3 regions of the Pseudomonas sp. AG1028 genome follow, and region 3 is predicted to be linked to each of the others. Evidence: predicted binding sites of a transcription regulator. Region 3 holds the regulator's gene; each other region holds the start of a gene.
What was found. The regulator FliA, encoded in region 3, starts transcription of late flagellar genes. The targets are predictions, from matches to a motif close to CTAAAGTTTNNNNNNNNNNNGCCGNTAA.

Region 1 (6,848 bases), on a different contig from region 3:
GCAGGGCATCCGCGTCAACGCGGTCGCGCCGGGGCCGATCTGGACCGTGCTGCAGCCCAGCGACGGCCAGCCCCAGGAGAAGATCCCCACCTTCGGCTCCCAGGTGCCGATGAAGCGCCCGGGCCAGCCGGCCGAATGCGCGCCGCTGTATGTGCTGCTGGCGTCTCAGGAGTCGAGCTACATCACTGGTGAAACCTTTGGGGTGACCGGCGGCAACCCGCTGCCGTAAGGCCCGGGGCCCGCAGTACGCCCGCTGCGGGCCCGTTTACAAAATTACATCGTTGCCTGGGCCATTCGCTGCAGCTTGCGGCTGCCGAGCGATATCTGGAGGTTGATCTTTTACGCTTATTGCTCGAGCTTGCGACGCGTTTCTTCAGAAGCCTGTGTGATCTTTTCCGCTTCCTGCTCCTTGGTCTTGATGGTTGTCGGAGTAATGGCCCGATCCACCGCCTCGGTCTTCTCACCGTGGCGCTGAGTTTGCTTTTTCACCACGTTGACGTCTTCGCCTTGCACATCCTTGGCAGGGCTGTTGGGTGGCGTCGAATCGATTGGTTTCTGGCTCATGGGTTTCCTCCTGGCTGTGGGCTGTGAGTCAGCCCCTTGTTAATTACGAGGCCCTGAGGGCTGACGAGTTCGAACAATCGCCGTCTGTATCCGGATGCTTCAAATCCACGGATTTCGGGGCTTCCGGCCGGCAGAAAAGCTGAATCCCTGGGCATCGGCCGAATCGAATCCGGAGACGCTCGACAATCACTCGATGGGAGAACGACATGGGCCAATTCCGGATTTACCTCGATGACGAACTGCTCTGTGCGACCACCTCGCCGGCACTGGCGCAGGCCGCCTGGAACCGTGCCTCGCGCGATGCTCGTGTAGCCGAAAAAGGCGGCTGGGTACGTGCCTACGAAGGCGAAGTGACCGTGGCGGAAATGCACCCCGAACCGCGCGTCGGCCACCCGTGGCCGGATGGCCGAGACCATCAGCCGGACCTGCGCGATGTGTGGGACAGCCTGATGCGGGGGCTTCAGCAGCAGGGCCTCGATGACCAGGCGATGACCAATGCGCTGAACCGTTTCGGGCTTGCGACCACGAGCGTGCAGGGTTCGGTCAAGGATGAGCTGGGTGGGCGCACCGTACCCACCGCGGCAGAGCTGGTGGTGCTGCTCGATGCCATCCAGCAGGATCGTCAGCGCGAGCCCGAGGCTTAAGTGTTGCAGTCATGGCAGGCGCGCCTTGTTCACGCAGTGGCGATTGAACAGCTCGGGTTTGTCCAAGCGAATGCGTGCTTCGATCTGCTCGATGATGGCGAATACTTCCGTCGGAGTCAGCGATGTCCTGCAGGGGATATCGCGTACTTCGAGGGAGGTTTCCGAGTCCTTTTCTGAAAGATGCACGACCATACTGGTCGGCGACTGTAATGACACTTGTACAACAAGTGGCTGGAAATAGTTGTACAGCAATGCTGCAGCGTCCAGGAATTTAAGCTTTGCCACAATTATTGCTCTCGGTATTACTCCTTTATTACCGGTATTAGTGGCAGTCCGGACTTTCTTGTCAAATCAATAGTCTGCTTTATTTGCTCTGCTCGGGTGAAGTCGGCGGTTTGGGCATGCCACGCGGGCCAATAAACCCCCAGATGATCAAACCAATGACCGGCAGCAACAGGATAATCAATGCCCACATCAGTCGGGTATTGAAGCGCTTTTCACTGCGCCACAGATTAATGATGGTGACCAGGTCGACGAAAGCGATGACGACAAAGGCGCCGAGCCAGAATAGTAGGGATGGATCGCCCATGGCAGAACTCCTGTGGTTGCGGCGAAGCCATGGATATTGGGTTCGCAAGGTTAGACGGAAGCTGGAGGGCGTCTTACCCGTGTTGAGGCCGTTACATGCACAAAGCGCCTCGACCTGTCACCGGAATAATTACCCTGTTCAATTACGAAGTATCCCGGTGCCATTAAGTTCGCGTGAAAAGATGATCGGCCATGCTGGCCTTTTAATATAAAACGCAGTGAATGCTTTTTAGGCGTGCATGATGCCCGTGCAATAAAGGCGATTCATGCAAAGTGCAATTACCTTGCACAAGCGTAAGCGGCTCGATAGGCAATAAAACCGGAGTATTCGTCACATTGAAAAGTTGGCATGTGTGATGCACCCGTTCAGGTGCATTAATCAATAGCTGTCTGCCGACCAATAAAAGGATCACCGATGAATACTGCCGCGCTCGACCAACTGAGCATCGCTTTACCGGATTACAATGTTTCCATTACCCCGCGCCCGGATGGCATGTACCTGCTGAGCATCAGTCGGGAGGGTGAGTCCATCTTTCTCAAGGCTGTCGATAAGGCGGCCATCGACACCGAGGACGGTGCTCGGGCGCTCGAGCGCGAAATCCTGCGGGACCACAAGCTGGTCAGTGGCGAAGTGAACTGGAAGGGCGTTGGCGCGCAGTGGGTATCGCGCAAACTGCCGACCTTCACTGGCGCCCCGGTCAACCCGACTGCTGCGAAGATGATGTGGTCGCGCCGCAACCTGGACTCTCTGCATTGAGTGCAGCGCACCCACAAAAAAGCCCCGCATCGTCGGGGCTTTTTTGTGGGGCATGAGGGCTTGTCAGGCGCATCGCAACATCAGGATTTGCCGAGTAAGCGCGAGGCATCGAAGCCCATGCGCATGTTGCCCCAGTGGCGCCCCTCGAAGAAGAACGGCACGTCGATCTCGGTCATGATCTCGCCGGTGTCGCGCAGGTAGGTCTGCAGCAGGAAGCGCTGAGTGTTGCCCGCCGCGCGCAGGCCCACCGGGTCGGAGAACATGCGCTTGTTGCGGCACACCGGCAGGTCGACGGCGCGGTTGCCGGTTGGCGGCTTCGACACCCAGCTGTTGTTCACCGGGCAGTAGCCCTTGTTGTCGACGATAAAGGTCACGATGCCGCCTTGCGTACCCTTGGTCAGACGGTCGATCTCTTCCTGGCAGATCTGCGCGAAGCGTTCGGTGTAGCCGGTCAAGTACTGCTTGGGATCGGTATTGGGGATCAGCTTGTAGTTCTGGTCGAACAGGTTCACGCCTTCGCGCTGCAGTGTTGCCAGGCGCGCTTGCAGGGCGTCACGGCACTGGGTCGCGCGAGTGATGGCAGCGTCGAGTTCGCCCTCGCCAAGTACGAAGCGACCGAGCAGTTCCTGCACCCGTTCGGCAACGCCTGAGAGATCACGGGTAGCGGTGGCCGAGCGCTGCATGCGCTGGTCGATGGCCTGGCTGTCGGCGTGGATCTGGGTGACGCGATCGTTGATGCCAGTATTGGCATCGGCCACCTGCTGGATGTGCTCGGCGATCTCCGCCAGCTTGCTGGTGGTGGATTCGAAGTCGCCGATCATCGTCTCGAAGTGCCCTGTGGCACGCTCGACCACCACCTGGGTTTCACGGGCGCTCTGGCTGATGCGTGCGGTCTGCTCGTGGGTGGTGCTGACTTCCTTGAGCATGGCGTCGATGTTTTGCGAGATGTCGCCGGTGGCCTGGCTGACGTTCTGCGCCAGGGTGCGCACCTCATCGGCGACCACTGCGAAACCACGGCCGCTTTCGCCGGCACGGGCCGCTTCGATGGCGGCGTTGAGGGCCAGCAGGTTGGTCTGCGAAGAAATCTGCTGGATCAGGCCGACCACCGACTTGATATTCGACGAACGCTCGTTGAGCGCCGAAACCAGGGTGCTGAATTCGTTGAGGCTGTTGGAAATGGCGCTGATGTTGCCGGTGACTTCCAGGAGTTCCGCGTAGGAGTCCTGTGCCATGCCGAGGTTATGTGCGGTGGTCGCCGAGATCGCCTGAGTCTGCTGCGACACCTCGTCGATACGGCCGACAGCGATGTTGCTCTCGCTCATCACCTCATTGGCGAAGCGCGCCTGGTGGGTGGCGCTGTCGCTGGAGTCGCTGATGTTCTTCAGCGAGCGGGCCGATTCCACGGCGATCTGCACGGTCAGTGCCTGCACGTTACTGATGATCTCGCGCTGCTTGGCCAGGAAGCGGTTGCAGGTGCTGGCCAGGGTACGGATTTCGTCGTGGGTGAGCAGGGGCAGGTCGCGGGACAGGTCGCCTTCACCGCTGGCGATTTCTTCCAAAGCGCGGGTCATGTTGTCGACCGGGCGTACGATCAGGTGGCGGAAATACCAGACCATGAAACTGACCATGCCCAACGTGAACAGCGCGCTGAGCGTCAGCGCCGTGCCCAGGGTGTCGAGCTTGCCTTCGACCTGCTTGAGCAATGCCGGGTCGAGTTGGGCACCGTGCAGCAGCTGCACGATATCGGCGCGCAGGCTCAAGGCCACCCAGACCAGCAGGCCACTGACCACCACTAACAAAAAGAGGCTGGAGAGCTTTTTGGTCAAGGTATCGAAAAAGTGCATTTCGATGGAATCGTACAGCGACTTTAACGACTGCATGCCGCAGCTCCTGACAGAGAAATAATCCTTGGATTTCCATTACTTCGACCAGAAGCGCGGAACCTTTAACAAAGGGGGCTCTGTTCGCCGACGTTCCACGCGATTTGTCGGATGTTCCACCGCGGGGCGGCGAGTGTAGTGCTTCGCTTGTGACCGTTAAAGAGTGGTTACACAAAAAATGGCGTCAATTGGCCACTCGTACAAACGACACTACCGGCACAGGGCCGGTAGCGCTTTGTTGCACAAAGAAGAGCTTAGCCGCGCTGGCCGAACTCCGCCTGCTGGGCGGTCCACCCAGCCACGTGCTCGCTTAGCGACAGGCCCAGGCCGGGGCGGTTCGGCACCAGCATGCGGCCATCGCGGGTTTCCAGGCGCTCGTTGAACAGCGGTTCGAGCCATTCGAAGTGTTCGACCCAGGGTTCGGTCGGGTAGGTGGCAGCCAGGTGCACGTGCAACTCCATGGCGAAGTGCGGGGCGAGCATCACTCCAGCATGTTCCGCCATGGCGGCGATTTTCAGGAACGGCGTGATACCGCCGACGCGCGGCCCATCAGGCATCAGGTAGTCAGCGCCGCGGGCTTTGATGAACTCGGCATGCTCGGCGACGCTGGTGAGCATCTCGCCGGTGGCGATTGGCGTGTCGAAGGCCGCGGCCAGAGCGGCGTGGCCTTCGGCGTCGTAGCAGTCCAGCGGCTCCTCAATCCATACCAGGTTGAATTCCTCGAAACGCCGGCAAATGCGCTGGGCGGTGGGCCGATCCCACTGCTGGTTGGCGTCGACCATCAGCGGGAAGTCGTCGCCCAGGTGCTGGCGAATGGTGGCGACGCGGTGCAGGTCGAGGGCCGAGTCGGGCTGGCCGACCTTCAGCTTGATGCCGCCAATGCCCTTCTCGCGCGATAGATCGGTGTTGACCTTTAGCTGGTCCAGCGGCGTGTGCAGAAAACCGCCAGAGGTGTTGTAGCAGCGCACCGAGTCGCGCTGGGCGCCGAGCAGGCGGGCCAGGGAGAGGCCCGCGCGCTTGGCTTTCATGTCCCACAGGGCCACGTCGAAGGCGCCGATGGCCTGGGTCGACAGGCCGCTGCGGCCCACCGAGGCGCCAGCCCAGCACAGTTTGGCCCACAGCTTCTGGATGTCGCTGGGGTTCTCGCCGAGCAGTGCCGGGGCGATTTCCTGGGCATGGGCGAACTGACCGGGGCCGCCGGCGCGCTTGGAGTAGCTGAAGCCCAGACCGCGGTGGCCGTCCTTGCTTTCGATCTCCACGAACAGCATGGCGATCTCGGTCATCGGCTTTTGCCGGCCGGTCAGTACCTTGGCATCGCTGATCGGGTTGGCCAGGGGCAGGAAGACCGAGGCGATGCGCACCCAGCCGATCTGGTCCTGGTCTGCACAGCTTTGGGAAAGGGTGTGCTCACTCACGCGGATTACCTCGCTTGACGTTCTTGTTGGCGCCGCCAGGTGGTGTGAATCACTGGCTTGAATTCGGACGTTAAGCTGATTAGGTAATCATTCAAGGGATTGGGTAGGGCTTTGGGACTGCTTCAAGGCAGAAGCGGACATCGAGCGCCGCGGCTCTTGTAGGAGGAGCTTTAGCCCCGAGCTTTATGAAGATGCAAAGAGCTCGGGCCTAAAGGCCCTCCTACACGTTCGCGCGACCGACCGCTTCCGCCACCAATCAGCCAAGCAGTGATGTAAGCCCTCACGCACTCTGCCGCTCGACGATGCTGAAACCGGTATCGATGCGCACCTTCATCGGCTTTTCGTCGGGATGCTCGAGGCGCTGGAGCAGGGCGCGGGCGGCCTGTTGGCCAATCTCGGCGCCGTTGATGCGTACCGTGGACAGCGACGGCTGCAGGTGCGCGGCGATATTCAGGTCGCCAAAGCCCATCACTGCCATATCGTCCGGCGCGCGGATGCCACGCTCGGTAGCTTCGACCAGCACGCCATGGGCCAGGGTGTCGGAGCTGCACACCAGCACTTGCGGGCATTCGCCAGCGCCCAGCAGGCGTTGCAGGCCCTCGCGGCCGAGGTCGGCCGTCGCCGGTGGCGGCAGCACGATGCGCGGTACATCGGTGATGCCCTGGCTGGCGATTTCGGCGACCAGGCTGTCGCAACGGCGCTGGCCGCGCGGGTCATCGAGGGTGATCACGGCAAAGCGGCGATAACCCTTGCCGGTTAGATAGCGCGCAGTGGCCACACCGACCGCTTCATGGGAAAAACCCACCAGCATGTCCAGCGGCCGCGGCGCCAGGTCCCAGGTTTCTACGATGGGAATACCCGAGCGCGACAGGCGCGTGCGGCTGGCCTCGGTGTGCAGGGTGCCGGTCAGCACGATGCCATCGGGGCGGCGGCGCAGGATGGTGTCGAGCAGTTGTTCCTCACGCTCGGCGCTGTAGTTGGTCAGGCCGATGAGGGTTTC
Region 2 (6,848 bases), on a different contig from region 3:
CCGCCCAGTGCCTCGGCGACCGGGCCGACATAGAAGGGCAGCGAGAAGAACGGAATCATGCTGAGGAACGCCGCGGCGTAGGACAGGATGCCCTGCCAGGCCCAGCGCCCATAGATGCCCTGGGGATTGAAGATTTCGCTGATCGAATACTGGCCCTTGCGTACCGCATAGAAGTCGACCAGGTTCACCGCCGTCCACGGGATCAGGAAGTACAGCATCAGCAGCACGAAGCCGTTGAAGCTGGTCATGTACGCCTCGGGCAGCGACAGCGAGACGATGATCGACGCCACGCCCACCAGCGTCAGCCCGGCCACGCGCAGGCCGAGCGTTGGGCGCACCGGGCGAAAGCCGTCCACCGCGCTGAGGCCGGTGAGCATCGCACCGTAGCAGTTCACCCCGGTCACCGACAGCTGCGCGGCAGCGCCGACCAGCACCACGAACACGCCGAAACCTGCGAAGAAGTAGTTGCCGGTGGTTACCAGCGCGACGATGCCATCGGCGCCCGGCAGGTAGGTGGCCAGCACCGCGCCCAGCGACATCAGCCACACTGCCGAGCCGGCTGCGCCCAGGTATGTCCAGAAGATCAGCTTGCCGCTCGGCGCATCCTCGGGCAGGTAGCGCGAGTAGTCGGACACGTACACCGAATAGCTGATGTTGTAGCCGGCAGCGAGGGACAGCTGCACCAGAAACGCGGTGGTGTCCCAGTGCGGCGTGGCGGCTACCGTTACGGTCGAGGCCTGGGGCAGGGCGGTGACGGCCATCACCGTGACCACCGCGAAGGTGGCGATCAGCACATAGGTCAGCCAGCGCTGCACGAAGTGCAGCAGGTCATAACCCACCACCGCCAGGATGATCGACAGCACCACCAGCGCCGGGTACCAGAACGCCTTGGAGCCCGGCAGCACCAGCTGCAGCGCCTGGGTGACCAGAATCACCCCGAACACGATAAAGCCGATGTACACGAACACCGTCGCGGCGAACGGCACGATGGCGCCGCGGCTGCCGAACTGCGCGCGGGATTGGATCATCTGCGGCAAGCCCATCTTCGGGCCCTGGTTGGCGTGCAGCGCCATGAAAATGGTGCCGAAGCAGGCGCCGAGCGCCACCGCAAGGATGCTCCACAGCATGCCGAGTCCCATGCTCGGGCCCGTGAAGCCGACCATCATGGTCAGGAAGACGAAATTGCCGGTGAACCAGAACGGTCCCTGGTGCCAGATCTTTCCATGGCGTTCTTCACGCGGCACGTAATCGATCGAGCGGACTTCGAGCTTGGGCAGCTCACGTCCGGCATTGCTCGGCGTGTTCATAGGGCGCCTCTTGTTGTTATGCGCTTATCTGGAAGCCTTTGCACTGCGGGCTGAGCCCATGCCTGCGCAGGCGACCTCAGTATTGGGGGCGCTCTGGAAGGCTGTAAATTCCGGGTTTCTCAAGCTGACTTTCGCGAAAGTGAAAGCATTCGAGCGTGCACAGGCAGGCGTTTTTTGAGGGCGCGTGACGAGGACGAAGGTGAAAGCTAAATACGTTGCTTATGCGGATGGCATATCGGCCAAGATCACTGGATAGCTTGGGCGTCCAAATTTTGGCGACAAAATAAAGTTTCTTGCAGGTAAGTCGATATGAACGTGCAGAGCATGCTCTTGATGCACTGATTAAACCGCAGCCTGGCACTGAAAGATTGCCCTTGGAGAATCCTGCTTGACCGCTCTAGATAGCTACTTTCAGGTACGCCTCAGCCACGTTCTGCTGCTAACCTGTTAAGCCTTGTAACAAAGTTCCGCTGTTTAGCAGCGGCACGCCTTGCCGCCGCTCCTGCCTCGCTCCCCGACCTTCTTAAGGATGAGATCCGCCATGAACCTTCGATCCATGCCCATCGCCCGCCGGAGTCTGTTGTGTTTTGGCACCATTGCCATTCTGGTAGTGATGCTGGGACTGTTCAGCCTTTACCAGATGAGCAATATCCGCAGCGAGAGCGAAGTGATCGAGCAGAACTCGATTCCGGCTATCGTGTCGAGCAGCAAGCTGGCATTGGCGCTGGCACGCCTGCGCCTGGAGACCCTGCGTCTGGCCGCCGACCCCGCCAAGGTCGATGCCACCTACGTGAAGATCCAGGACATCGGCGTGCTGATCGAAGCCGAACTGGCGCGCTACAAAACCATGATCGTGTCGCCCGAGGAGCAGGAGCACTTCGGCAAACTGACCGACATCTTCCATGAGTACCTGCAGCATGACGCGACCCTGGTCACCCTGATCAAACAGGACCGCATGGATGATGTGCGCGACCTGCTAGCGAAACGGCTGAACGATCTGGGCATCGCCATGAATGCGTCCTCGGGCAAGTTGCAGAGCATCAACCTCGACGAGGCCAACCATCACACCGAAGTGGCAGTGGCGCTGTTCGCCAACTCGCAGAAAGTCACCGTGCTGGCCATCATTGTCGCCGTGGCGCTAACCCTGCTGCTGTCCTGGCGGATGACCCACAGCCTGACGGCGCCGTTGGGCAGTGCTGTTGCCGCCGCCCAGACCATCGCCTCGGGCGACCTCACCCGCCAGCTTGATCTCTCCGGCAAGGACGAAGCGGCCCAGCTGCTGCAGGCCATGCACTCCATGCAGACCACCCTGCGCAGCACCCTGGAGCACATTGGCAAGTCCGCCGAGCAACTGGCTGCCTCCACCGAAGAGATGAGTGCGGTGATGAGCGAGAGCGCCCAGGGTTTGCAGCAGCAGAACAACGAGATCGAGATGGCCGCCACCGCCGTGACCGAGATGAGCCACGCTGTGGAAGAAGTGGCGTCCAACGCCGTAACCACCTCGGCCGATTCCAAAGCCGCCGCCGAAACCGCGCGCTTCGGCCAGGTGCAGCTCACCGATACCCTGAGCGCCATCGGCTCTCTGACCGGCAACGTGCTGAGCGCCTCGGATCAGGCTCGTAATCTGGCCGAGCAGACCCAGAGCATCAGCAAGGTGCTGGACGTGATCCGCGCTGTGGCCGAGCAGACCAACCTGCTGGCCCTCAACGCTGCCATCGAGGCCGCGCGTGCTGGCGAGGCTGGGCGCGGTTTCGCCGTGGTAGCCGACGAAGTGCGCTCGCTGGCCCATCGCACCGGCGAGTCGACCCGAGAAATCGAACAAATGATCGGCGGCATCCAGCAGGGCACCAACCAGACCGTCTCGGCCCTGATGACCAGCGCCGACCAGGCCCGCCAGACACAGGAGCAGGCCAGCGCCGCCAATCAGGCCCTGAGCACCATCACCCAGGCGGTCAGCGGCATCGACGAACGCAACCTGGTAATCGCCAGCGCTGCCGAAGAACAGGCCCAGGTCGCCCGCGAAGTGGACCGCAACCTGGTGCGCATCCGCGACCTGTCGATCCAGACCTCCGCCGGCGCCGAACAAACCCAGACCGCCAGCCAGGAACTGTCGCGCCTGGCCGGCGACCTGAGTGGGCTGGTGCGTCGTTTCAAGGTTTGATGGCTGTTGTTTACTTTAGCTGGGGCGGCAAGCCCTGGTTGGCAGACGAATTGTCATGGGTGCGATAGGCGTCATGCTGATGGGGAAGTCTGCCACACCTCAAAAGGTGGCCGGTCTGATGCTCCTTATCGCCTCCCTGCGATCCGCCTCTAGATCCGAGTGCCGTATCGACTTTGGCACTCTCTCGACGCTTTCATCGGTACAGGTTGTTGTCTCAATCGGCCCATGCTTCAGGACTGCCCGCTTTTAGTGCCTCACCGCTGAACTAGTCGAAGCTCCATGCGCTCAGATGATCGATTCGTCGGCATCCGTTCCCATCTTCGGGGAAACGCTGTCTCGCTTAGCTAGTACAGAGGACTCAGCATGACCAAGACCACGCCCGAGAAGGATCTGCGAATAGAGACGATTCGCGGACTGGCGCTGTTTCTGATGGTAGCGGGCCATGTCATCGGCAGTTCGTCCGACCTGGGCATGAAAGTGCCGGACGACTCGGTGTTGCGCTACCTCTACGATTCCCTCGTTTATATTCGCATGCCGCTGTTCACCGCCATCTCGGGCTATGTCTACGCGCTGCGGCCGGTGAACGCCGACTGTGAGTTGTCGCGCTTCTACCAGGGCAAGTTTAAACGCGTCGGCATACCGCTACTGACGGTCTCGACGCTGTTCTTCGTCATGCAGATGATCGTGCCCAACACCAACGACAAGCCGCAGCTGGGCGATATTTTCAGCATCTACTTCTTCAGCTACGCGCACTTCTGGTTCCTGCAGGCGATCTTCTGCATCTTCGTGGTGATTTCGCTGCTGGAGAAGGCTGGCCTGCTGCTGACGTTACGCAACTATGGGCTGGTGTTCGCCGCGGCCCTGGCGGCGTCCTTCGCGTCGGAGAGCTTCCCGAACCTGTTCAGCCTCGACCGGGCGGTGGAGCTGTTGCCGTTCTTCCTGCTGGGCCTGGGGCTCTACCGTTTCAGCGCGCAACTGATCACCCGCAGCAGCGTCATCACCATGGCCGCGGCGCTGGTGATTCTGGTGGGTATCGACCAGGCCTATCTGTTCGCGCTGCTTGACCTCGACGATGCCAACCTGGCCTTGGTCGGAACGGCGCTGGGCCTGGCCGCCATCAGCCTGCTGATCGCCCGGCGCTTCTACTTCATGCCGCTGGCCTGGCTGGGTTATTTCTCCTTCGAGATTTACCTGTTCCACGTCTTCGGTACGGCGGGGGCGCGCATCGTACTGAATAAGCTGCAGGTGCAGGAGGACTTGCTGGTCTTCGTCGTCAGCATGGCGATGGGGCTGCTGCTGCCGGTGGCGTTCAAGCTGGTGCTGGAGCGCATCGGCCCGCTGCATTTTCTCAGCGTGGCCTTCTTCGGCGCCAAGACGCGGGTCAACCGCGCCACCGCGCCGCTACAGAAAAGGGCGACGGCCTGATGCGAACGGCTATAAAAAACCACGCCTGGCGTGGTTTTTTATTTTCGGGGGGCTGCAGCGTGGGGTTTCAGCAGACTAAAAGGCATCCAGTGCATTGCAGAGACCAGCCTTTTCAACAGGCTCGTTCTCGGCTTTGCCCTCGGAGTTCAAGTGTTGCAGGCCGACCACGCACATTCCGCTATCCAGCAGGATCAGCTCATAGTCCTGGCCCGCCTGCGGTGTGAAGCGAAAGGTCTGCTGGCAGCTGTAGGAATAGCCACCCGACACGTAGCCGCTGCTCTGGAAGTTCATGGCGAAAGGCTTGCCTGCTGGCACTTTCAGCTCGCTGCGCGCCAGCTTTTGGCCGCCCACCTCGCGACCACTTGGGGGCATGCCCAGGCTGCGGCCGTTGTTCTGGTCGGCAAAGCCAGATTGGGCTACGGCCATTATTCCCGCGCCGGGCATACGCCAGTCGATGCAATCGCGGCCTGGCACACCGCGCGCCATTCCGTTGGTGATCACGCGCAACCGCGCCGTATCACCTGAGGCTGGTTCCATATAGGCCTTGGAATAAGCACGCATATTGGCAATGTTGCCGCAGGCACTGATGGCCAAAGCCAGGCCCGCTATCAGAAAGACTCTCATGGAAATCCCTTTTCGAGTGTCGATGGTCAGAGGCGAGGGCGCTCGCTGTGGTCGGGGTCGCCCGTTTCGGTGACGAAAGGTGCCAATTGGTCAGCAAGCCGTCAACTCGGCTCAGTGGATAAACCGGCCCCAGCCAATGGCTGCAGCAAGAGGGCGCCTGAGCCAGGCCACTCAGGCCTTCACCCCGCGCACGTCGCGGCGTATCGCCTGGGGCGGCACGCCAAAGCCGCGGATGAACACTTCGCGCATATGGCGGCGGTCGCGAAAGCCGGTTTCCTTGGCGATCACGTCCAGGGAATGGCGGCTTTGCTCGATCATCACCCGCGCCGCTTCCAGGCGCAGGCGCTCGATGGCCTTGGCCGGCGACTGCCCGGTTTCTGCGGTGAACACCCGGGTGAACTGGCGCGGGCTGAGGTGCACGGCCTCGGCCAGTTCCTCGACGCTCAGCGCCTTGTGCAGGTTCTGCCGGGCGTAGTTCAGGGCGTTCTGAATGCGGTCGGACTTCGGCGCTAGGGTGAGCATCTGCGAGTGCTGCGACTGCCCGCCCGAGCGGCGCTGGTGCATGACCAGCTTGTGCGCCACCGAGCGCGCCACCTCGGGGCCGAGGTCCTTTTCCACCATGCCCAGGGCCAGATCCAGGCCGGCGGTCATCCCGGCGGAGGTCCACATGCTGCCGTCGATGATGAAGATGCGATCGTCTTCGACGCTGATCTGTGGGTACAGGCGTTGCAGCGCGGCGCCATAAGCCCAGTGGGTGGTCGCGCGGCGGCCATCGAGCAGGCCGGCCTGGGCCAGCACGAAGCCGCCGGTGCAGATGCCGGCGACGCGGCGAGCTTGTTGCCCGGCCTGGTGCACGAAGGCCAGGGCGGCCTCGCTCGGTGGCGTTTCCAGCGGCTTGTTGACCCCGGCGATCATCCAGGTGTCGGCCAGGCCGGGGTTGTTCAGCGCGCGGGTTTCGATGCCCAACCCCAGGGACGAGCGCACGATGCCGCCGGCGACGGAGAAGAATTCGATGGAGTAGAAGGGCGTCTCGGCGACGACGTTGGCGTATTCGAAGACGGTCTGGGTGGCCAGCGAAAGCACCTGGAAGTCGTCGGAGAGCAGGTAGCCGATTCTGTGCATGGTGAGTCTCGTATCAGTCATGTCCTAAAAAATTACTTTATACGTCATTTAGGTCTTTGCCCATCCTCGCCATCATGTGTATCAAGCCCACCGCACTTGGAGACACACCATGAACACCGTATCGAAAGGCTCCGCACTGGTCACTGGCGCATCCTCGGGTATTGGCGCCCTTTACGCTGAGCGTCTGGCCCAACGCGGCTACGACCTGA
Region 3 (6,848 bases):
AGTGCATCGAGCAATTGCTCGAATTCGCTGTCAGAGATATCTGCTGAAGGCTGTGCCGCTGCCACCTCGGGCTCCGCAGGCGCGACAGCAACCGGTTCAGGTTCAGCCGCGACCTCGACTGCTGCGGGTGCAGGCTCGGCACCAGCGGGCTCAGCCAGACGCGCTAGCGCGGCCAGCAGCTCCGGCGAAGCCGGCGTCAGCTCCACGCGCTCGCGCACTTCGGCGAACATACCGTTGACGGCGTCCAGTGCTTCGAGCACCACGTCCATCAGTTCGGCGTCCACACGACGCTCGCCTTTGCGCAGGATATCGAACACGTTCTCGGCAATGTGGCAGCACTCGACCAGCTCGTTGAGCTGCAAGAAACCGGCACCACCTTTTACCGTGTGAAACCCTCGAAAGATCGCATTGAGCAGATTCATATCGTCCGGGCGGCTTTCCAGCTCCACCAACTGCTCGGACAATTGCTCAAGAATTTCGCCGGCCTCTACCAGGAAATCCTGGAGGATTTCTTCATCGGCGCCGAAGCTCATATGACGTGCTCCTAAAAACCCAGACTGGACAGCAGATCGTCGACGTCGTCTTGGTTAGAGGCGACATCATCACGCTTATCGGCATGAATCTGCGGACCTTCACCGCGGGACGGATTTTTTTCTTTGTTTTGCTCGGCACGCAACTGTTCGTGGTTGTGATCGATACCGGCAAAGCGATCGACCTGACTGGCCATGAGCACCAGTTTCAGTAGATTGCTCTCGACCTCGGTCACCAATTGCGTAACGCGCTTGATCACCTGACCGGTCAGATCCTGGAAATCCTGCGCCAGCAGAATGTCATTCAAATGCTCCGATAGCTTGCTGGTGTCGCGCTGGCTGCGCGACAGAAACAGCTCGATACGCTTGGCGAGCTCACGGAACGCCTCGGCGCTCATCTCGCGGCGCATGAAGCGGCCCCAGTCCTCGGCGAGCGAATCGGCTTCACTACTCAGGTCATTGACCAGCGGCGCGCTCTGCTCGACCAGATCCATGGTGCGATTGGCCGCACGCTCGGTCATGGTCACCACGTAGTTCAGGCGCTCGGTGGCGTCGGAAATCTGCGAGATTTCCTTGGCGTGGGGCACCCGGGGATCGAGCTGAAAATTGACGATAGCGTTATGCAGCTCACGGGTGAGCTTGCCGACTTCGAGGTAAAGCCCCCGGTCGCGCGCCTTGTTCAATTCATTGATCAGCTGTACGGCTTCGCCAAAGTTTCCTTGCTCGAGGCTGTCGACCAGTTGGCGGGCATTGCTTTTCAGGGTCGACTCGAGGTCAACCTCGTTGGAGTCATCGTGTTCCATAACAACCTCGCGGCAGACATCAGCCGTTAACTCGCTCGAAGATTTTTTCGATCTTTTCCTTGAGCACCTGAGCGGTGAAGGGCTTGACTACGTAGCCATTCACACCGGCTTGTGCGGCCTCGATGATCTGATCGCGCTTGGCTTCCGCCGTCACCATGAGCACCGGCAACTGCTTGAGTCGCTCGTCGGCACGCACGGCGCGCAGCAGATCGATACCGGTCATGCCCGGCATGTTCCAGTCGGTTACCAGAAAATCGAAATTGCCGCTCTGCAGCATGGGCAGCGCGGTTACCCCGTCATCAGCCTCTGCCGTATTGGTGAACCCCAGATCACGCAAGAGGTTCTTGATGATCCGTCGCATCGTCGAGAAATCATCGACGATGAGGATTTTCATGTTCTTGTCCAAGTCGACCTCCGTACAGTCCTAAAACGCCTACACCTTGTGCAGCGCTTATTAATCGTGAAACCGGCCTGGCTGAACGCCGCAAACCATTGCGCTCGGCTTTGCTGCGTTCACTGTGTGCCCCGCCCTGCTGTGCTGCATTTACCACAAGGGCTGGCTCGACCAACTCCAGTCCCTGCACAAATTCCTATGCGCGCCACTCCCCCAACCGCGCCCGTAAGCGCGCGGCACACTGACTATGCAGTTGGCTGACCCGCGATTCACTCACCCCCAGCACCTCGCCGATTTCCTTGAGGTTCAATTCCTCGTCGTAGTACAGCGACAACACCAGCCGCTCACGTTCCGGCAGATTACTGATGGCATCGGCCAATGCAGCCTGGAAACGACTGTCTTCCAGTTCATGCGAAGGCCCGTGATGCAGGGAACTCGTGTCTTCCTGCAGACCGCCGTTATCGCCTTCCTGCAAGAGGTCGTCGAAACTGAACAGGCGGCTGCCCAAAGTGTCGCCAAGAATGCCGTAGTAATCTTCGAGACTCAATTGGAGTTCGGCAGCAACCTCGTGATCTTTAGCGTCACGACCGGTTCTGGCCTCAATTTTTCGTATTGCATCGCTGACCATGCGGCTGTTGCGGTGCACCGAACGCGGCGCCCAGTCGCCCTTGCGTACCTCATCGAGCATGGCGCCGCGGATGCGGATACCGGCAAAGGTCTCGAAACTGGCGCCCTTGCCGGCATCGTACTTACGCGACGCCTCGAGCAGACCGATCATGCCGGCCTGGATCAAGTCGTCGACCTGTACGTTGGCGGGCAGACGGGCCAGCAGGTGGTAGGCGATGCGTTTTACCAGCGGCGCGTGGCGCTCGATCAACTGATGCTGTGAATCTCGTGCTTGTGCCTTGCTGTACATTCGGAGTCCAGAGGCTGTCGTCATACAGCCGTGTCTGCAGTCGGTTGTTGCACCAAGCGCTCCACGAAAAATTCCAGATGGCCACGCGGGTTGGCCGGCAAGGGCCATGCATCGACCTTCTGGGCAATCGCCTTGAACGCCAGCGCGCACTTCGAACGAGGGAACGCCTCATACACCGCACGCTGTTTCTGTACGGCCTTGCGAACCGATTCGTCGTACGGCACCGCGCCCACGTATTGCAGCGCGACGTCCAGGAAACGGTCGGTCACTTTAGTCAGCTTAGCAAAGAGATTGCGGCCTTCCTGGGGGCTGTGCGCCATGTTGGCGAGGACCCGGAAACGGTTCATGCCGTGGTCGCGATTGAGTAGCTTGATCAGCGCGTAGGCATCGGTAATGGACGTCGGTTCGTCGCACACCACCACCAGCACTTCCTGGGCCGCGCGCACGAAGCTGACCACTGAGTCACCAATACCGGCAGCGGTATCGACGATGAGCACGTCAAGGTTCTCGCTGATGTCGCTGAAGGCCTGGATCAGGCCGGCGTGCTGCATGGGCGTAAGCTGCACCATCGCTTGAGTACCGGAGGCGGCGGGCACGATACGAATGCCGCCAGGCCCCTGCAGCACCACATCACGCAGGTCGCACTCGCCGTCGATCACGTCAGCCAGGGTGCGCTTGGCGGTAAGACCAAGCAGCACGTCCACGTTGGCAAGGCCCAGGTCGGCGTCCATGAGCATAACGCGCCGACCAAGGTCGGCCAGTGCCAGCGACAAGTTCACCGACACATTGGTCTTGCCAACGCCGCCTTTGCCGCCAGTCACCGCGATCACCTGTACGGGATGCATACCCATGTTATCTACACACCTTATTCTGACTTCACTGTGGGCCCTGGGGCCATTGTGCGCTGTCGCGGCGAGCACGACCAGCGCGTCACCGTATTCAATCCGTTCAACCGGCCTGTCTGGCAGGGTTCTGATAGAGCCCTGCGAACATATCGGCCATGGTGTCTTCGCTCGGCTCGTCCGGCGCCTGCAGACCGACAGCGCGACTGACCAACTGATGGCTGCGCGGCACGTGTACGTCATCCGGGATGCGCGGGCCATCTGCCAAGTAGGCTACCGGCAGACGATGGCCAATAGCCAGCCCCAATACCTCACCCATGCTGGTAGCCTCATCCAGTTTACTCAGAATGCAGCCCGCCAGCCCACAGCGCTTGTAGCTGTGATAGGCCGCCTTGAGAACCTGCGCCTGGCTAGTGGCGGCCAGCACCAGGTAATTGCGTGCGTTGACGCCGCGGCTGGCCAGCGCCTCAAGCTGCATGCGCAGCGCCGGATCATTGGCGGGCAGGCCAGCGGTGTCGATCAGCACCACACGCTTGCGGGCCAGCGGTACGAGCGCCTGGGTCAGCGACTGACCCGGATCGACCTGGGTCACCGAGACGCCAAGAATCCGGCCCAGGGTCTTTAGCTGTTCCTGAGCGCCGATACGGTAGCTGTCCATGCTCACCAGCGCGATGCTGGCCGCGCCATACTTGAGAACGTAGCGCGCGGCCAGCTTGGCCAGGGTGGTGGTCTTGCCCATGCCGGCGGGGCCGACCAGCGCGATCACGCCGCCCTCTTCCATCGGCTCCTGCTTGGGCGTCTGAATCGAATGGGCAAGGTGCGCCAGCACCATGCGCCAGGCTTTGCGCTGATCGGCAATCGAGGCGACCCGCTCGAGCAACACGCGCGACAGCTCTGCTGGTACGCCCATACGCTGCAGACGGCGCCACAGTGTGGCCTGCTGCGGGCGGCGGCTCTGCATCTGCCCCCACGCCATCGAGCCCATCTGCATTTCGATCAGCTCACGCAGGCCATGCAGCTCGGAGCGCATGGAATCCAGCGCCGACTGATCGACTGCCGCCGCAACCGGCTTCTGCTGTTGACGCTTGAGCACGGCATCCAGGCTGTCGGCAGGCGGCGTGGCAGCTGCCGCGCCAAACAGCTGACGGTCCTTGCCGGCATCGGCCTGGGTACGCATGGTCAGCTCGGCATGGGCCGACGCTATCTTCGACTGGGTCTTGCGCAACTCGGCTTCCAGCGCCGGGTTGGCCTGACGTGCTGGCACAGGCGGAGCCTGATAATCGAGTGCAGCCGTCAATTCCACGCCACCGGCCACACGGCGGTTGGCGATGATGGTCGCATCGGCGCCCAGCTCATCTCGAACCAGCTTCATGGCTTGGCGCATATCGGCAGCGAAAAAGCGTTTGACCTGCATGGCCCGTACCCTCGATTAGTTCTGCCCCACCGTCGCAACGATGGTGACCTGCTTGTTGTCCGGAATTTCCTGGTACGCCAGAACATGCATGCTCGGGACGGCCAACCGGGCGAAACGCGAGAGCATTCCCCGAACCGGCCCGGCCGCCAGCAGAATCACTGGCTTGCCAAGCATCTCCTGACGCTGCGCTGCTTCCACCAGGGAACGCTGCAGCTTCTCCGCCATACCAGGTTCGAGGAGGATGCCATCCTCGGAGCCCTGACCGGCCTTCTGAAGACTGTTTAGCAATATCTGTTCCAACCTTGGCTCAAGGGTGATCACAGGCAGCTCCGGCTCTAGTCCCACGATGTTTTGCACGATTGCACGAGACAGCGCGACGCGAACTGCCGCGACCATGGCGGCGGGATCTTGACTCCTTGGCGCGACGTTGGCGATGGCTTCAGCGATGGTGCGAATGTCACGCACTGGCACCTGCTCCTGCAGCAGCGCCTGCAGCACCTTGAGCAGGGTCGACAGGGAAATCAGCCCGGGCACCAGCTCTTCGGCGAGCTTGGGCGAGCTTTTCGCCAGCAATTGCATCAATTGCTGGACCTCCTCGTGACCCAGCAGCTCGTGGGCGTGCTTGTGCAGGATCTGATTGAGGTGAGTGGCCACCACGGTGCTAGCGTCCACCACGGTGTAGCCGAGTGATTGCGCCTGGTCGCGCTGACCCGGATCGATCCACACGGCTTCAAGTCCGAACGCCGGATCTCTGGCGGCCACCCCGTTGAGGGTGCCGAACACCTGACCGGGGTTGATCGCCAGCTCGCGATCCGGGTAGACCTCGGCTTCAGCGACACTGACGCCCATCAGCGTCAGGCGATAAGCGTTGGGCTGTAGATCCAGGTTGTCGCGGATATGCACCGACGGCATCAGAAACCCCATCTCTTGGGAAAGCTTCTTGCGTACGCCCTTGATGCGCGCCAGCAACTGGCCACCCTGATTGCGGTCGACCAGCGGAATCAGCCGGTAGCCAACTTCCAGGCCGACCATGTCCACTGGCACCACGTCGTCCCAGCCCAGTTCCTTGACCTCCTGGGCGCGCTGGGCCGGCAACAGCTCCTGTTGGCGCTGCACTTCGATGACTTCGGCTTCCTTGACCTTGCGCTGCTTGTTGGCGATCCAGTAGGCCGCGCCAGCCGCCACCAGCCCGAGGCTGATGAACGACATGTGCGGCATGCCGGGCACCAGGCCCATGGCGATCATGATGGCGGCGGAGACGGCCAGCGCACGCGGCGAGGCGAACATCTGGCGGTTGACCTGGGCGCCCATGTCCTCGGCGCTGGAGACGCGGGTCACCATGATGGCGGCGGCGGTGGACAGCAGCAGCGAGGGGATCTGCGCGACCAGGCCGTCACCGATGGTCAACAGGGTGTAGATACGGCCAGCATCGCCGAAGCTCAGGCCGTGCTGCAGCATGCCGATGGCCATGCCGCCGATGAGGTTGATGAACAGGATCAGCAGGCCGGCGACGGCGTCGCCGCGCACGAACTTGCTGGCACCGTCCATGGAACCGTAGAAATCGGCTTCCTGGGCCACTTCGCTGCGGCGCTTCTTGGCTTCCACCTGATCGATCAGGCCAGCATTGAGGTCGGCATCGATGGCCATCTGCTTACCGGGCATGGCGTCCAGGGTAAAGCGCGCACTCACCTCGGAGATACGCCCGGCCCCCTTGGTGACGACCACAAAGTTAATGATCATGAGGATCGCGAACACCACGATACCGACCACGTAGTTGCCGCCGATCACCACCTCACCGAAGGCCTGGATCACCTTGCCCGCAGCGTCGTGACCGTCCTGGCCATGCAGCAACACAACGCGCGTCGACGCCACGTTGAGCGCCAGGCGCAACAACGTCGCAGCCAGCAGGATGGTCGGGAACACGGCGAAATCCAGCGGCCGCAGTGCGT

Region 1: FB481_RS16345 (methyl-accepting chemotaxis protein) is a predicted target of FliA. The motif match lies at 4,475-4,502, and genes of this name have one in related genera.
Region 2: FB481_RS14500 (methyl-accepting chemotaxis protein) is a predicted target of FliA. The motif match lies at 1,591-1,618, and genes of this name have one in related genera.

What each region holds. Positions count from the first base shown of each region.
Region 1 covers NZ_VIVP01000009.1:123,266-130,113, forward strand. The annotation lists gene FB481_RS16315 (SDR family oxidoreductase) at 1-229, shown strand, start outside; gene FB481_RS16320 (hypothetical protein) at 346-564, opposite strand; gene FB481_RS16325 (hypothetical protein) at 771-1,208, shown strand; gene FB481_RS16330 (DUF1652 domain-containing protein) at 1,218-1,493, opposite strand; gene FB481_RS16335 (PLD nuclease N-terminal domain-containing protein) at 1,573-1,797, opposite strand; gene FB481_RS16340 (hypothetical protein) at 2,212-2,553, shown strand; gene FB481_RS16345 (methyl-accepting chemotaxis protein) at 2,634-4,433, opposite strand; gene FB481_RS16350 (mandelate racemase/muconate lactonizing enzyme family protein) at 4,688-5,848, opposite strand; gene FB481_RS16355 (LacI family DNA-binding transcriptional regulator) at 6,129-6,848, opposite strand, start outside.
Region 2 covers NZ_VIVP01000008.1:55,174-62,021, reverse strand. The annotation lists gene FB481_RS14505 (cytosine permease) at 1-1,307, opposite strand, end outside; gene FB481_RS14500 (methyl-accepting chemotaxis protein) at 1,849-3,468, shown strand; gene FB481_RS14495 (acyltransferase) at 3,832-4,893, shown strand; gene FB481_RS14490 (hypothetical protein) at 4,969-5,487, opposite strand; gene FB481_RS14485 (GlxA family transcriptional regulator) at 5,689-6,639, opposite strand; gene FB481_RS14480 (SDR family oxidoreductase) at 6,749-6,848, shown strand, end outside.
Region 3 covers NZ_VIVP01000014.1:44,963-51,810, forward strand. The annotation lists gene FB481_RS21355 (chemotaxis protein CheA) at 1-533, opposite strand, end outside; gene FB481_RS21360 (protein phosphatase CheZ) at 545-1,333, opposite strand; gene FB481_RS21365 (chemotaxis response regulator CheY) at 1,353-1,727, opposite strand; gene fliA (RNA polymerase sigma factor FliA) at 1,924-2,667, opposite strand; gene fleN (flagellar synthesis regulator FleN) at 2,664-3,494, opposite strand; gene flhF (flagellar biosynthesis protein FlhF) at 3,592-4,899, opposite strand; gene flhA (flagellar biosynthesis protein FlhA) at 4,915-6,848, opposite strand, start outside.